3 regions of the Streptomyces angustmyceticus genome follow, and region 2 is predicted to be linked to each of the others. Evidence: riboswitches for the same ligand, from Rfam matches in the RefSeq annotation. Region 2 holds a riboswitch; each other region holds the start of a gene.
What was found. A riboswitch is a leader RNA that binds a small molecule or an ion and turns the genes downstream of it on or off. The one in region 2 is predicted to bind cobalamin.

Region 1 (5,136 bases), 3.9 Mb from region 2:
GAAGGCCGACAAGCTCCCGCAGGTCTCCTGGGTGGCCGCCCCCGAGGCGTTCTCCGAGCACCCCAACTGGCCCGCGAACTACGGCGCCTGGTACGTCTCCCAGGTGCTGGACGCGCTCACCTCCAACCCCGAGGTGTGGAGCAAGACCGCCCTGCTCGTCACCTACGACGAGAACGACGGCTACTTCGACCACGTCCTGCCGCCCTTCCCGCCGGCCTCCGCCGACCAGGGCAAGTCGACCGTGGACACCTCGCTCGACTACTTCGGCGGCAACGCCAAGTACGCCGCCGGCCCCTACGGCCTCGGCCAGCGCGTCCCGATGATCGTGGTCTCCCCCTGGAGCACCGGCGGCTACGTCTGCTCCGAGGTCTTCGACCACACCTCCATCATCCGCTTCATCGAGCGCCGCTTCGGGGTGCACGAGCCCAACATCTCGCCGTGGCGCCGGGCCATCTGCGGCGACCTGACCTCGGCCTTCGACTTCAGTCTGGAGAACACCAAGCCGGCCGCGCTCCCGGCCACCGACGGCTTCCGGCCGCCGGACAACGAGCGGCACGACAGCTATGTGCCCAAGCCGCCGGCCAACCCCGTCCTGCCCAAGCAGGAGGCGGGCTCCCGGCCGTCCCGTCCGCTGCCGTACGCGCCGCTCGTCGACGGTGCCGCCACCCCCTCCAGCGGGCGCTACACCCTCACCTTCAGCGGCGGCGACAAGGCCGGCGTCTGCTTCACCGTCACCGGCGGCAACCGCACCGACGGCCCCTGGACGTACACCACGGAGGCCGGCAAGAAGATCTCCGACACCTGGAACACCCAGTACTCCAAGGGCACTTACGACCTGACGGTGTACGGCCCGAACGGCTTCCTGCGCTCCTTCAAGGGCGACGGCAAGAAGGCCGGACCCGAGGTGACCGCCCGCCACGACGCGCGGACCGGCCGCATCGCGCTCACCCTGACCAACCACGGCAGCACCGACTGCCACCTCACCGTCACCCACGCCTACGGCGGGGCGAGCGAGACCTACCCCGTCCGTGCCGGCGCCACCGTCACCCGGCAGATCGACCTGCGCGCCAGCAAGCGCTGGTACGACCTGTCGGTGGTCTCCGACACCGACCGCACCTTCCTGCGCCGGTTCGCCGGCCATGTGGAGAACGGTGAGCCGGGTGTGAGCGACCCGGCGCTCATCACGGGCTGAGCCGGGCGGACGGCGCACGCCGTCCCTCCGCCTCCTCCGGTACGGGGCACCCGCGGTCCGGCGGGTGCCCCGCACTGCGTTCCCGGGACACGGGCGGGGCCGGCACCGCCACGGGCGCCGGCCCCGCCCGCCGTCAGGAAGCCGGGTCCGGCACGCTCGCGCGGACCTCGTGGGCCGCGGCGACCAGGTTCTGCAGGGCGGCCCGTACCTCCGGCCAGCCGCGGGTCTTCAGGCCGCAGTCCGGGTTGACCCACAGCCGCTCGGCCGGAATGGCGTCAAGGCCCTTGCGCAGCAGGGCGGTTGCCTCCGCCACGCCCGGTACGCGCGGCGAGTGGATGTCGTACACGCCGGGCCCCACCTCGCGCGGGTAGCCGGCCGTGGCGAGCTCCGCGGCCGCCTGCATGTGGGAGCGGGCCGCCTCCAGGCTGATGACATCGGCGTCGAGGTCGTCGATGGCCGCCAGGATGTCGCCGAACTCCGCGTAGCACATGTGTGTGTGGATCTGGGTGTCCGGGCGGACCCCGGCGGTCGTCAGGCGGAACGCCTCGGTGGCCCAGGCCAGGTACGCCGCCCGCGCCGCGGTCCGCAGCGGCAGCGTCTCGCGCAGCGCCGGCTCGTCGACCTGGATCACCGAACTCCCGGCCGCCTCCAGGTCGTCGACCTCGTCGCGCAGGGCGAGCGCCACCTGCCGCGCGGTCTCGGCCCGCGGCTGGTCGTCGCGGACGAAGGACCAGGCGAGCATGGTGACCGGGCCGGTGAGCATGCCCTTGACCGGCCGGTCGGTGAGCGACTGGGCGTACGTCGTCCAGCGGACCGTCATCGGCTCGGGGCGGGAGACGTCCCCGGCCAGGACCGGCGGGCGGACATAGCGGGTGCCGTACGACTGGACCCAGCCGTGCCGGGTGGCGAGGTAGCCGGTGAGCCGCTCGGCGAAGTACTGGACCATGTCGTTGCGTTCCGGCTCGCCGTGCACCAGCACATCGATACCGGCCTTCTCCTGGAAGGCCAGCACCTCCCGGATCTCGGCCGCGATGCGCTCCTCGTACCCCGCGGCGTCGATCCGCCCGGCCCGCAGGTCGGCGCGGGCGGTGCGCAGTTCGGCGGTCTGCGGGAACGAGCCGATGGTGGTGGTCGGCAGCAGCGGCAGCCCGAGGTGCGCGCGCTGGGCCGCGGCCCGCTCGGCGTACGGCTGCGAGCGGCGGCCGTCGGCGTCGGTGACGGCCGCGGCGCGGGCGCGCACCGCCGGGTCGTGGGTGAGCGCCGAACCGGCCCGGGACGCCAGGTCGGCGCGGTTGGCGACGAGTTCGGCCGCGATGGCGCCGGTGCCCTGCGCCAGCCCGCGCGCCAGGGTCACGATCTCCGCGGTCTTCTGCCGGGCGAAGGCCAGCCAGCGGGCGATCTGCGGGTCGATGTCGCGCTCGGCGGCGGCGTCCAGCGGGACGTGCAGCAGCGAGCAGGACGACGCCACATCGACCCGGTCGGCCAGGCCGAGGAGCGTCCCCAGGGTGGCCAGCGACTTCTCGTGGTCGTTGATCCAGACATTGCGGCCGTCCACGACACCGGCCACCAGCCGCTTGCCGGGCAGCCCGCCGACCGCCGCCAGATCCCCCAGATTGCCGGCCGCGGCACCGGTGAAGTCCAGCGCCAGCCCCTCGACGGGGGCCTTGGCCAGCACCGGCAGCGCCTCGCCCAGCCGGTCGAAGTACGAGGCGACCAGCAGCCGGGGGCGGTCCGGGAGCGTGCCGAGGTCGCGGTAGGCGCGGGCGGCGGCGTTCAGGACGGCGGGGGAGCGGTCCTGCACCAGGGCCGGTTCGTCCAGCTGCACCCAGTCGGCGCCGGCCGCCCGGAGGTCGGCGAGCACCTCGGCGTAGACGGGCAGCAGCCGGTCGAGCAGCGTCAGCGGATCGAAGCCGGCCGCGACACCGGGCGCCGGCTTGGCCAGCAGCAGGTAGGTGACCGGCCCGACGAGGACCGGGCGGGCGGCCGCACCGAGCGCGAGCGCCTCGGCCAGCTCACCGACCTGCTGGGCGGAGTCCGCGGCGAAGACCGTATCGGGTCCCAACTCCGGCACCAGGTAGTGGTAGTTGGTGTCGAACCACTTGGTCATCTCCAGCGGCGCCACGTCCTGGGTGCCGCGGGCCATCGCGAAGTACCCGTCGAGGGGGTCGGCGGCCACCGCGTCGCGGTGTCGGGCCGGGACGGCGCCGACCATCACGCTGGTGTCCAGGACGTGGTCGTAGTACGAGAAGTCGCCGGTCGGCACCTCGTGGACGCCGGCCCCGACGAGCTGCCGCCAGGTGTCGCGGCGCAGTTCGGCGGCGGTGGCGCGCAGGGCGTCGGCGCCGACCCCGCCCTGCCAGTAGCCCTCGATGGCCTTCTTCAGTTCACGGTTCGGCCCCTGGCGGGGGTAGCCGTGCACGGTGGCGCGTGCGGCCGCGGCCGCGGACGTGCTGGTCACGGAACTCTCCTTCGCGAGTATGTCTCCATGGACCCCGGGACGGGCCGAGGGCGCGAAGGAACGGCAAACCGGACGGACCCGGCGCCTGCGAGGCCGGAGATACCCGTCCGATGTCCGCCGACCCGCCCTCGAGGTCACCGAGATCTCCCCGCGCGGTCGCGCGGGGGCACTGGCAGGTCTTCGGACTCATGGGCACATCCGCCAAGGGCGGACACCTACTGGCCGTCGCTTCCCAGACCCGGCCGGGCCCAGTGCGTATGACGGCGGTCGTTCCCACTCACCGCTGCGGGGCAGTCCCGGATTCCCACCGGGTTCCCTCTTGCGACGCGCCTGCCTGGCGGGCAGGGCGAACCAGTTGCTCCGCCCACACTAACCCCCGCCGTCAACGCCCCGCCCGGCCCGATCCCCCCACCCGGCCGGACCCGGACGCCGCCGGGCCGCGCCTTGCGCTGGAGTGCGCTCCAGCTCCTAGCGTGAGCGCACCACCGGAGAGCTGCGCCGATCGAAGGGAACCACATGCGTTACACACTGTTCGGCAGGACCGGCCTGCGGGTGAGCGAGCTGAGCCTGGGCGCCATGACCATCGGCGACGACTGGGGCTGGGGCGCCGGCAAGGACACCAGCGGCCGCATCCTGAACGCCTACGCGGAGGCGGGCGGCAACTTCCTCGACACCGCCAACATCTACACCGACGGCACCTCGGAGCGGATCCTCGGGGAGCTGCTCGAAGGCCGCCGGGACAGCTTCGTGCTGGCGACGAAGTACACCTGCGCCACCCGCAAGGGCGAGGTGAACGCGGCGGGCAACCACCGCAAGAACCTGGTCCGGTCGGTGGAGGAGAGCCTCGGCCGGCTGCGCACCGACCACCTCGATGTGCTGTGGGTGCACGCACGGGACAACTTCACGCCCGTGGAGGAGGTGATGCGGGCGCTGGACGACGTGGTGCGGTCGGGAAAGGTGCTCTACGTCGGGGTGTCCGACTGGCCGGCCTGGGAGATCGCGCAGGCCAACACCCTCGCCGAGCTGCGCGGCTGGACCGCGTTCGCGGGCTCGCAGTTGCGCTACAACCTGCTGGAGCGGACGCCGGAGCGCGAACTGCTGCCGCAGGCCCGCGCCTTCGACCTGGCCGTGCTGGCCTGGGCGCCGCTCGCGGCCGGCCGGCTCACCGGCAAGTACCGCCGCGGCGAGCCGGGCCGGCGCGACGTCGTGGGCGAGGAGAACCAGCGCGACCACAACGCGGAGGAGACCGTCACCGCGGTGCTGGAGGTCGCCGAGCAGGGCGGCTGGAGCCCGGCGCAGGTGGCGCTGGCCTGGCTGCGCAGCCGGCCCGGCAACATCATCCCGATCATCGCCGCCACCAAGGAGAGCCAGCTCCGCGACAACCTCGCCGCCGTGGACGTCACGCTCGACGCCGACGCACTGGCACGGCTCGACCGGTGCAGCGCGGTACCGCTGGGCTTCCCGCACGACTTCCTGCGGGAGCCGG
Region 2 (5,136 bases):
GGCTGCCCCTCGGGCCGGCCGCCGCCGGTGAGGACCTCGGCGCCCTCCTTGCGGCCGAGTTCGATGTAGTCCAGCGAGCGCTGCTGCTGGCGGCGGGCGACCAGCGGGCCGAGTTCGGTGGCCGGATCCAGCGGGTCGCCGACGGTGAGCGCGGACGCCGCCGCGGTGAACCGGTCGGCGATCTCGTCGTAGTGGCTGCGCGGCGCGAGGATCCGCGTCTGGGCCACGCACGCCTGACCGTTGATCATCCAGGCGAACGGGACGATGCCGGCCACCGCCGCGTCCAGGTCGGCGTCCGGCAGGATCACCGCGGCGGACTTGCCGCCCAGTTCCAGCGTGACCCGGCTGAGGTTGCGGGCCGCGACCTCCATGACCCGCTTGCCCGCCGCCACCGAGCCGGTGAACGACACCTTGTCCACGCCCGGATGCCCGACGAGGTACTCGCTCACCTCGCGGTCCGCCGGGAGGATCGACAGCACGCCTTGCGGCAGCCCGGCCTCCGTCGCGATCTCGGCGAGGAGGTACGCGTCCAACGGGGTCTCCGGCGACACTTTGAGCACCACCGAGCAGCCGGCCAGCAGCGCGGGCGCGAGCTTGGCGGCGGCGGTGAACTGCGGGACGTTCCACGGCACGACGGCCGCGACCACGCCGGCCGGCTCCCGCCGCACCAGCAGCGGCCCCAGCACGCCGTCCCGCCGCTCCTCGAACGGGAAGTCCCGGGCCACGGTCAGCGCCGCGTCCCACGCCAGCATCGCGGCCAGCGACTGCACCATCACGCCGGAGGTGAAGGGCGTGCCGTTCTCGGAGCTGATGACCCTGGCGATCTCCTCGCTGCGGGCGGCGAAGGCGTCCTTGATACGCGTCACCACCGCGATCCGGTCCGCCAGCGGGGCGTTCGCCCACACCCCGGAGTCGAACGACGTACGGGCCGCGGCCACCGCGCGGTCGACGTCGGCCCGCGAGGCGTGCGGCACCCGGCCGATGACCTGTTCGGTGTGCGGCGAGACGACCTCGATCACGTCCCGGCCGGCCGGATCGGCCCACTCACCGCCTATGTAGAGCCTGGTGTGCTCGACGAGGTCGCTCATCGCTGCCGCCTCCTGCGGGTTGGCCGCCTGTCCGGCGATCCCTGACGGTTCCTGACGCTCCATCACAAAGGTCGTTGCACCGGGAACTGATACCAGTTCCAGTGGGAGGAGTCCACAGCGCGCGGCCGAAACGCCGACCCCGGCCGGGCCGCCGCGCGAACCGCGCCCTCGCCGCACGAAGGGCGCCCTCGCCGCGCGAACCGGCGTGGACGGAAGGGTCACTTCACGCCGCATTGAAACCGGTTCTAGTTATAGTGAGGGCCGGCTGCCAGGTGTATGCCACACCGAGAGGGGACCGGGATGACGCCACAGGTGACCGACCACAAGGGCGGGGTGTGGAGCATCGCCGTCCCCATACCGGACAACCCGCTCGGCCACACCCTCGTCCACCTGCTGGAGACCGGACGCGGGCCCGTGCTCGTCGACACCGGCTGGGACGACCCGGATTCCTGGGACACCCTCGTCGCCGGCGTCGGCGCCTGCGGCTTCGCCGTCAACGATCTCCACGGCGTCCTGATCACCCACCACCACCCCGATCACCACGGCCTCTCGGGCAGGGTGCGGGAGGTCTCGGGCGCCTGGATCGCGATGCACGCCGCGGACACCGCCGTGGTCCGCCGCACCCGCGAGGCCGCACCGGGCCAGTGGCTCGACCACCTCACCGCCCGGCTCGCGGCGGCGGGCGCACCGGACGCGCACCTGGCGCCGCTGCGCGAGGCGCGTGCCGGGGGACGCGGCGGGAGACCGCCCGGCCGGGGGGCCGCCCTGCCGGACCGCGACATCGCGCCCGGCGAGCTGCTCGACCTGCCGGGGCGCCGGGTGCGCGCCGTCTGGACACCGGGGCACACCCCCGGCCATGTGTGCCTGCACCTGGAGGAGGAGCACCCGTCGGGGCGGGCCGGCGGCTTCGGCCGGCTCTTCTCCGGCGACCATCTGCTCCCCGGCATCACCCCGCACATCGGCCTGTACGAGGACCCGGAGGGCGACGGGGGCGAGGCCCTCGACCCCCTGGGCGACTACCTCGCCTCCCTGGAACGCGTCGGCCGGCTCGCGCCCGCCGAGGTGCTGCCCGCCCACCAGCACGCCTTCACCGACGCCGGCGGCCGCGTCCGCGAGCTGCTCGCCCACCACGAGGCGCGGCTCTCCCAGCTGCGGGAGCTGCTCCGCGAGCCCCGCACCCCCTGGCAGCTCTCCACGGCCATGGAGTGGAACCGCCCCTGGGAGCAGATCCCCTACGCCTCCCGCACCATCGCCGTCACGGAGGCCGAGGCCCACCTGCGCCGGCTGGTGAAGCTGGGGCGGGCGGAGCGGGTGGCGGGGTCCGATCCGGTGCGGTACCAGGCGGTGTGAGGGGGCGGCGGCACCGGGCGTGGTGCGGTCCGGGGCACGGCTCCGCTGCTCGTACGGTGCGCGCCGCTGGGACCGCTCGTACCGCTGGGAGCGCTCGCGCTCGCCCGTACCGCTCGCACCTCTCATACCGCTCGCACGGTTCGTACGGGCGAGCGAGTGGCCCGCCGGGCGCCGGTTAAGGTATGCGGGACAACTTCATCCGTACCCGATCGGGGGAAGCCGGTGGAAATCCGGCGCTGACCCGCAACCGTGAGGACGGCCCGCCCGCACCGCGCCCCGGCCCGGAGCGGGGCCGTACGAGCCGGAGCACCCGAGGGGCACGACCAAGGCTCGCGCCACCACGGCCGCCCGCCCCCGCGGACGGCCGGTGCGCGGCACCGTCGAGGTATACGGAGCTGAGCCCGGTGCCACCGCGGCCGATCCCGGATCGGCGGGCGGGTGGCCGGCCGAGCGCGGCTGCGTAGCATCGCCGCGACCCGACCCGAGAGGCACCGACCCGATGGCCCCCATGGCTCACCAGGCCCCCTTGACGCACTCCGTCGCCTTCCTGGCGCGCCGCGCCGCCACGGCGCTGGCGGCCGTGGCGGTGCTGGGCGCGGCCGCTGCCCCCGCCGCGTACGCCGACTCCGCGTCCCCCGGGAAGCTGCCCGACGGGCTGTACGGCACCAACGACCCGCAGTTCGACGGGGTCTGGCGGCAGTCGCTCGCGCTGCTGGCCCAGGACACCGTGGGCATCCGCCCGGCCCCGTCCGCCGTGACGTGGCTGGCCGGCCAGCAGTGCGCCGACGGCGCGTTCACCGCCTACCGGGCCGAGCCGGGCACGCCCTGCGACGCCAAGACCCGGCGGGACACCAACCCGACGGCCGCCGCGGTGCAGGCGCTGGCCGCGCTGGGCGGGCACGGCGACGCCGTGCACAAGGCCGTGACGTGGCTGAAGTCGGTGCAGAACGACGACGGCGGCTGGAGCTCGGCGCCCGGCTCGGCCAGCGACGCCAACTCCACCTCCGTGGTCATCGGCGCGCTCACGGCGGCCGGTGAGAAGCCCCGGTCGGTGACGTCGAAGAAGGGCGGCAAGTCGCCGTACGACGCGCTGCTCACCTTCCGGCTGGGCTGTGAGGAGAAGGCGGAGGGGCGCGGCGCCTTCACCTTCCAGCTCAAGGGCGCGGCCCCGAACGCGGACGCCACCGCGGCCGCCGCGACCGCCGCGCTCGGCAAGGGTTTCGTCGTGGCACCGGCCGGCAAGAACGCCACCGCCCCCGTCAAGCCGCTGAGCTGCGAGGGCGACGAGGACAAGAAGGCGGGCGGCGACCCGGTGCGGGCCGCGGAGGGCGGCGACGGCTACCTCGTCGCCCAGCTCGACAAGAACGGGCAGCACCTGCTCTCCGCGATGCCGGGGGCGAAGAAGCAGCCCGACGTCGGCAACACCGCCGACGCCGTGGTGGCGCTGGCGGCCGGCGGGCACGGCGCCGCCGCGGCGAAGCCGCTGGCGTGGCTGGAGAAGAACGCGGCGGGCTGGGCGAAGCAGAGCGGCCCGGCCGCGTACGCCCAGCTGGTGCTGGCCGCGCACGCCACCGGCACCGACCCGCGGTCGTTCGGCGGCACCGACCTGGTGGCCGCGCTCAACGCCACCGGCCCCGCCCCGGCCGCCGCGGCGAAGAAGGACGCCGAGGACGGCGGCGACTCCGAGGGCGGCGGCATCGGTCTGCCCTGGATCATCGGCATCGGCCTCGCCATCGGCGCCGGCATCGGCTTCCTGCTGAGCAGCCGCAAGAAGAGCGGGCTCTGATGCGTCGCACCGGGATCGCCGGCGCGGCGCTGCTGGCCGGGGCGGTCACCGGCCTGGCCGCCGCACCCGCCCAGGCGCAGGAGTACCGCTACTGGTCCTTCTGGCACGGCAAGGGCGGCTCCTGGGCGTACGCCACCGAGGGGCCGGCCACGCTGCGCCCGGCCGACGGCGAGGTGGCGGGGTTCCGCTTCACCGTCAGCGCCGACTCCGCCGCGGCCGGCAAGCCGCGGGCGGCCGCCGGCTTCGACGCGATCTGCCACGGCACCCCGGCGAAGGACGGCCGCAAGCGGATCGGCGTCGTCGTCGACTTCGGCACCGCGGCGGACGCGCCCGGCGGCGAACGGCCGCCGAAGCCCCGGACGGAGTGTGCCCAGGTGCCCGAGGACGCCTCGGCGGGCGAGGCGCTGGCGGCGGTCGCCCGGCCGCTGCGCTACGACTCCAGCGCCCTGCTGTGCGCCATCGCCGGCTATCCGGCGTCGGGGTGCGCGGACCAGGTGAAGGGGCAGAAGGGCGCGAAGGAACCCGCGCCGTCGTCGGGCACGGCGGCGGACGGGCGCGCGGCGGACGGCGGGGGCGACGGCGGCCCGTCCGCCGGGCTGATCGGCGGCGGCGCGGCGGTGGTCGTGCTGGGCGCGGCGGCGGTGTGGCAGGCGCGCCGCCGGCGCGGATGAGCGCCCCGCGGGCGACCCGTACCACCGCGCTGCACGCCGGCGCCTGGTGGCTGTGGGCGCTCGGCCTGGCCACCGCGGCCTCGCGCACCACGAACCCGCTGCTGCTGGGGCTGCTGGTGGGGGTGGCCGGCTATGTGGTCGCGGCCCGCCGCACCGATGCGCCGTGGGCGCGTTCGTACGGGGCGTTCGTCAAGGTCGGGCTGTTCGTGATCGGCGTCCGGCTGCTCTTCGCGTTCGTCCT
Region 3 (5,136 bases), 510 kb from region 2:
CCCGGGCGGGATCGGCGCTGCCGAGCGGGACGAGTTCGCGCACCGCGTCGCGGTCCCCGGGGCGGGCGCGGTCGGGGAAGGTCCACAGGCCGTAGGTGTGCCGTGGTCCGGCCAGTTCCACGGCCCGCCCGGCCGCGCCGAGGGCGACCGGGAGCTTGCCGTTCTCCGCCATGGAGGTGGAGGCGTCCAGGAGGATCAGCACCTGGCTGGAGCGCTGTGCCTTGTCGTAGCCGTCCAGGACCCGGGAGACCTGTTCGGGGTCCGCGGTGAAGGGGACCGTGGGGGCGACGAGGGGACTGACGTCCGCGCGGCTGTCCAGCAGCGGCGAGCCCCGGCGCGGGCCGCTGTCGCGCACCCCGCGGTAGCCCTGGGCGGTCAGCGTGCGCTGGCCGCCGTCCGGCTCGCGCAGCCAGGTCGCGAAGCGGGCCACGGCGGCCTGCCGCGGGGCGGCGTCCGCGGTGCCGTGCCAGTCGACGCGGATCAGGGGGTGGTCGAGCGCGGGGACGTTGCCGGGGTAGTAGGCGATGTACCGGTCGCGCAGCGGGAGCGGGGAGTCCAGGGCGGGGCAACTGCCGATGGCGTGGCCCAGGTTGTAGTCGGCGAGGGACTTCTCCGAGACCAGGGGCGCGGACCTCGTCCGGTCGACGGAGCCGGCGGCGTCGGTGTCGGGCCGCAGCGAACACAGCAGTTCGGTGCTGCCCGCGTACTGGCTGCCGGGGGCGGCGAGGCGCTCCTCGGCCTGCCGGGCGAGGGCGGGGTCGGGGGTGCCCGCCGACGCGGCGTCCGAGCCGTCGCGGGCGAGGTAGAGGCCGAGGGTGTGCAGCAGGCCGGTGCCGGACAGGACGGGGCTGGGCCGCAGCAGCCTGAGGTCGCGGTGGTCGCGGTCGGTGCCGGTGAGCAGCTCGGGCCAGGACGCGCCGGCCGGTTCGACGTCGTCCAGCCGCCGGGGCGCCGGGATGCCGACGACGAGGGGGGTGTAGGCGACCGGGGCGGTGTAGTGGAGGGTGGCCGGGGAGCCCTTGGGGGGCATGCCGCGGCGAGCCTCGTCGTAGTCGGCGGTGGACTCCGGGATCCAGATGTCGGGCTGCGGTCCCGGCCGGTAGAGGGGGTCGGTGACCTGGCCGCCCGGCCGGTCCTCGCCGGTGCCGCGGGCCTCGCCCTGCCAGCGGTCGGCGGCCGCGAAGCCCTGGTCGACCTGGTCCTTGGCGGCGGAGTACACGGTGATCTGGGCGCGCCGGCAGCCGTCGGGGAGGTCGCCCTCGCCGCTCAGCGGCCGGGTGTTGGCCTCGGACATCTCGTAGTCGAAGGCGGCCCGGCGCAGCGCGGGTTCGGCCTCGGGGGCGGTGAGCAGCCGCAGTTCGAGGGCGGGCGGGCAGGGCGCCTCGCGGTCCGGGAGCGTGAGCAGGACGACGCCGCTGGTGGCCGGGACGAGGACGATCGCGAGGATCAGCAGGATCCTGGGCCAGTGCCGGACGTACGCCTTCAGGCGGCGCCGCAACCGGATCCGCAGCGGGGTCGGCGGGCGGGCCTCGGGGGTGGCGAAGGACAGCACGACGTCGTCGACGGTGTTCTGCTTGGCCGAGCGCGGCTCCCACACGTCGCCCATCGGGGTGCGTTCCGCGGCCAGTTGGTCGCGCAGGGAGCGGACGAGGTCCTCGAAGGTGACGAACCGTTTGCCGGGTACGCCCTGCTGCAGGGTCCGCACCAGGGCGCGGTTGAAGACGCTGCCGCCGGTGGGTTCCTCGCCGCTGAAGATGCGGCGGTTGGGCTGCGCGGCCATCAGCAGCGAGGTGGGTTTGCGGCAGGCGTAGAAGGCCTCGCTCGCGTTGCCCGCGTAGCAGCACTCCAGGACGATCACGATCCGGTCGGCGCGTGCGTTGTCCAGGTAGGGCAGCACCATGTCCTGCCAGGAGACGGTCTTGTGGCGCGGTTCCGAGGCGCCGACGGTCAGCTGCAGATTGCCGCCGTCGCGGCCCACCCGGCCGTGGCCGGAGAAGTACACCAGCAGCAGTCCGCGGGCCTCCTGGGTGACGGCGTCCAGCGCCTGTTCCACCTCCCAGGGCTCCTGGGGGCGGCAGACGACGACCTCGCCGCGGGTGAACAGGTCGGTGCCGGGGGCGAGCAGGGCGCGTTCGAGTTCCTGCGCGTTGTCCTTCACCGCGGGGAGCGGGGGCAGGTGCCGGTAGTCGTCGACGCAGATCAGCAGCGCCCGGTTGACCTTGCCCCGCGCGTCGTATTCGGACATCCGGCTCAGTCCCCGGCGGTGCTGCCGCTCCCGTCCGCCGGGCTGCCGGGATCGGGGTGTTCGGGGGCCGCGGCGTCCGGGCCCGCCTCGTCGAGCGGCCGCGGGTCGCCGTCGCCGGCCCCGACCGCGACGGCGGGCCGTTCGCCGGTGTCGCGCTCCTCCCGGCGCCGTCGCAGCCACTCCTGCAGGGCGATGCCGAGGCTCTTGGTGATCTCGGCGGCCACCGCACCGACGACGACCAGGATCAGGTCGTCGACGCCGACGGCCATGTCGCCCGGCCCGTCCGCGCCCCCGCCGGCGGGCCGCGGCCGCAGCAGCCAGTCGTGCCGGCGCCGGTCCAGCCACGGCTCGCGCTCCAGCCACGCCTTGAGGTCCTCGATGTCCTGTTCGGGATTGTTCGTGCCCGTGATCCTGATGCGGATCTCATGTCGGTCAGCGCGCTGCGGCATCCCCCGGCCCCCTTCCGGCGGCCCCGTCGCCGCCGTGCACCAGATAGTGACGCGGGATCAGGTGCGCGGGCAACCGTGGGTGATGCCGCCACCACGCTGTGGCGTGCGCCACAGTGCCTGCCACAGGGCTGCGTCGCAGGTCAAGAGTGAGTTGACGGGCATTCGCGGGACGTGGTGGACTGCCGGAGCCATTCGGCGACAGCTGAGGAAGTCCGGTGCGAATCCGGCGCGGTCCCGCCACTGTCACCGGGGAGCGTTCCTCCAGCGAAGGCCACGGTCCGCCTCGCCTGCGTCCGCCGACGCACGCGGGACTGGAAGGCCGGAGGGCCGCCGATCCGGGGAGCCAGGAGACTCTGGTCGCCGACACGTCGAGCCAGGGCGCGGACCCTGAGTGAGGACATACCGCCATGCCCGGCTGCCCGTCGAGAGCCCCACTGCCCGCTGCCGCAGGGCCCCTTCGAGGCGTGGCACGTCGTGGACACGCCCTGGCGGCGGTCTGATCCGGTGCGCGGCGAACACGCGGGATATGCGTGCGGCGCGGCCCTCGGCTTTCTCGGCGACCTGATCGCGGCGGACCCCCGGCGCGGCCATCCCGTGGCCGCTTTCGGCCGGGCCGCGGCCGCCGTCGAACGCCGCCTCTGGCGCGACCACCGCGGCTGGGGAGCGGCGCACACCGTGCTGTGCGCGGGCGGTGCCGCCGCCGGTGCCGCGCTGGTGCGGCGCGCCGTACGCTCCGCCCCTGCCCCCCTGCGCGACGGTGCCGGGATCGCGCTGACCGCGGCGACGGCCTGGGCCGTGCTGGGCGGCACCTCGCTCGGCCGGGAGGCGCGGGCCGTCGGCGGGGCGCTGGCGGCGGGCGACCTCGACGTGGCGCGGGAGCGGCTGCCCCATCTGTGCGGGCGCGACCCGCAGGCGCTGGACGGGCCCCAGATGGCCCGCGCGGTGGTGGAGTCGGTCGCCGAGAACACCTCGGACGCCGTGGTGGGCGCCCTGGTCTGGGGCGCGCTGGGCGGCGTGCCCGGCCTGGTGGCGTTCCGGGCGGTGAACACCCTGGACGCGATGGTGGGGCACAAGTCGCCGCGCCACCGCCGCTTCGGCTGGGCCTCGGCCCGGCTCGACGACCTCGCCGGCTGGCCCGGCTCCCGGCTGACCGCCGCCCTCACGGTGCTCGCGGGCCCCGACCGGCGCGGTGCGCTGCGGGCCTGGCGGGCGGACGGCGGTGCGCACCCGAGCCCCAACGCGGGCCCCGTGGAGGCGTCGTTCGCGGGCGCGCTGGGCGTCCGGCTGGGCGGCACGCTGGCGTACGGCGGGCGGGTGGAGCACCGGCCGGTGCTCAACGACGGGGCGCCGCCGGTCGCGGTGCCCGACATCGAACGGGCCGTGCGGCTCTCGCGCCGGGTGAGTGCCCTGGCGCTGGTGACGACGGTGGCGGCGCGGCTGGCGGCCGGTGCGGTGCGGCGGGCCCCGTCGTCCGTCTCCCGCCGGGCCGCGGGTGCGAGGACACGCGCGGCGGTGGGCGCACTGGCGCGCACGGCTCACGACAGCCGGGGCCCCGGCGCATGAGGAGGACCCGGTGAACGGGCGGTTCGAGGCATCCGGCGGTGCCGTCGGCGGTGGCCTGTTGGTGGCCGGCACGACGTCCGACGCCGGCAAGAGCGTGGTGACGGCGGGCATCTGCCGCTGGCTGGTCCGGCAGGGCGTGCGGGTGGCGCCGTTCAAGGCCCAGAACATGTCGCTGAACTCGTTCGTCACGCGCGAGGGCGCGGAGATCGGGCGGGCCCAGGCGATGCAGGCGGCCGCGGCGCGGGTGGAGCCGAGCGCGCTGATGAACCCGGTCCTGCTCAAGCCCGGCAGCGACCGCAGCAGCCAGGTGGTGCTGCTGGGGAAGCCGGTGGGCGAACTCAGCGCCAAGGGCTACCACCAGGGGCGCCAGGAGCAGTTGCTCGGCACGGTCACCGACTGCCTGGCGGAGCTGCGGCGCACCCACGACGCGGTGATCTGCGAGGGCGCCGGCAGCCCCGCCGAGATCAACCTGCGGCGCACCGACATCGTGAACATGGGGCTGGCGCGGGCCGCCCGGATCCCGGCGGTGGTGGTCGGTGACATCGACCGCGGCGGGGTGTTCGCCTCCTTCTTCGGCACCACCGCGCTGCTGTCGAAGGAGGACCAGGCGCTGGTCGCCGGGTACCTCGTCAACAAGTTCCGCGGCGATGTGACGCTGCTGGAGCCTGGCCTCGACATGCTGCGCGGCCTGACGGGGCGGCAGACGCTGGGCGTGCTGCCCTTCTCGCACGGCCTGGGCATCGACGAGGAGGACGGCCTGCGGGTGTCGCTGCGGGGCGCGGTGCGCGAGAGCGTGGTGGCCCCGCCGCACGGCGCCGAGGTGCTGCGGGTGGCGGTCTGTGCCGTCCCCCTGATGTCGAACTTCACGGACGTGGACGC

Region 1: linked by a shared signal. The riboswitch ahead of metE (5-methyltetrahydropteroyltriglutamate--homocysteine S-methyltransferase) and the one ahead of K7396_RS25570 (prenyltransferase/squalene oxidase repeat-containing protein) in region 2 are both predicted to bind cobalamin.
Region 3: linked by a shared signal. The riboswitch ahead of K7396_RS27770 (cobalamin biosynthesis protein) and the one ahead of K7396_RS25570 (prenyltransferase/squalene oxidase repeat-containing protein) in region 2 are both predicted to bind cobalamin.

What each region holds. Positions count from the first base shown of each region.
Region 1 covers NZ_CP082945.1:1,774,622-1,779,757, reverse strand. The annotation lists gene K7396_RS08290 (phosphocholine-specific phospholipase C) at 1-1,192, shown strand, start outside; gene metE (5-methyltetrahydropteroyltriglutamate--homocysteine S-methyltransferase) at 1,326-3,650, opposite strand; cobalamin riboswitch at 3,805-4,021, opposite strand; gene K7396_RS08280 (aldo/keto reductase) at 4,167-5,136, shown strand, end outside.
Region 2 covers NZ_CP082945.1:5,719,700-5,724,835, reverse strand. The annotation lists gene K7396_RS25580 (aldehyde dehydrogenase) at 1-1,088, opposite strand, end outside; gene K7396_RS25575 (MBL fold metallo-hydrolase) at 1,389-2,438, shown strand; cobalamin riboswitch at 2,594-2,720, shown strand; gene K7396_RS25570 (prenyltransferase/squalene oxidase repeat-containing protein) at 2,938-4,224, shown strand; gene K7396_RS25565 (SCO2322 family protein) at 4,224-4,895, shown strand; gene K7396_RS25560 (CbiQ family ECF transporter T component) at 4,892-5,136, shown strand, end outside.
Region 3 covers NZ_CP082945.1:6,227,443-6,232,578, reverse strand. The annotation lists gene K7396_RS27780 (caspase family protein) at 1-2,245, opposite strand, end outside; gene K7396_RS27775 (hypothetical protein) at 2,251-2,694, opposite strand; cobalamin riboswitch at 2,900-3,047, shown strand; gene K7396_RS27770 (cobalamin biosynthesis protein) at 3,199-4,257, shown strand; gene K7396_RS27765 (cobyric acid synthase) at 4,268-5,136, shown strand, end outside.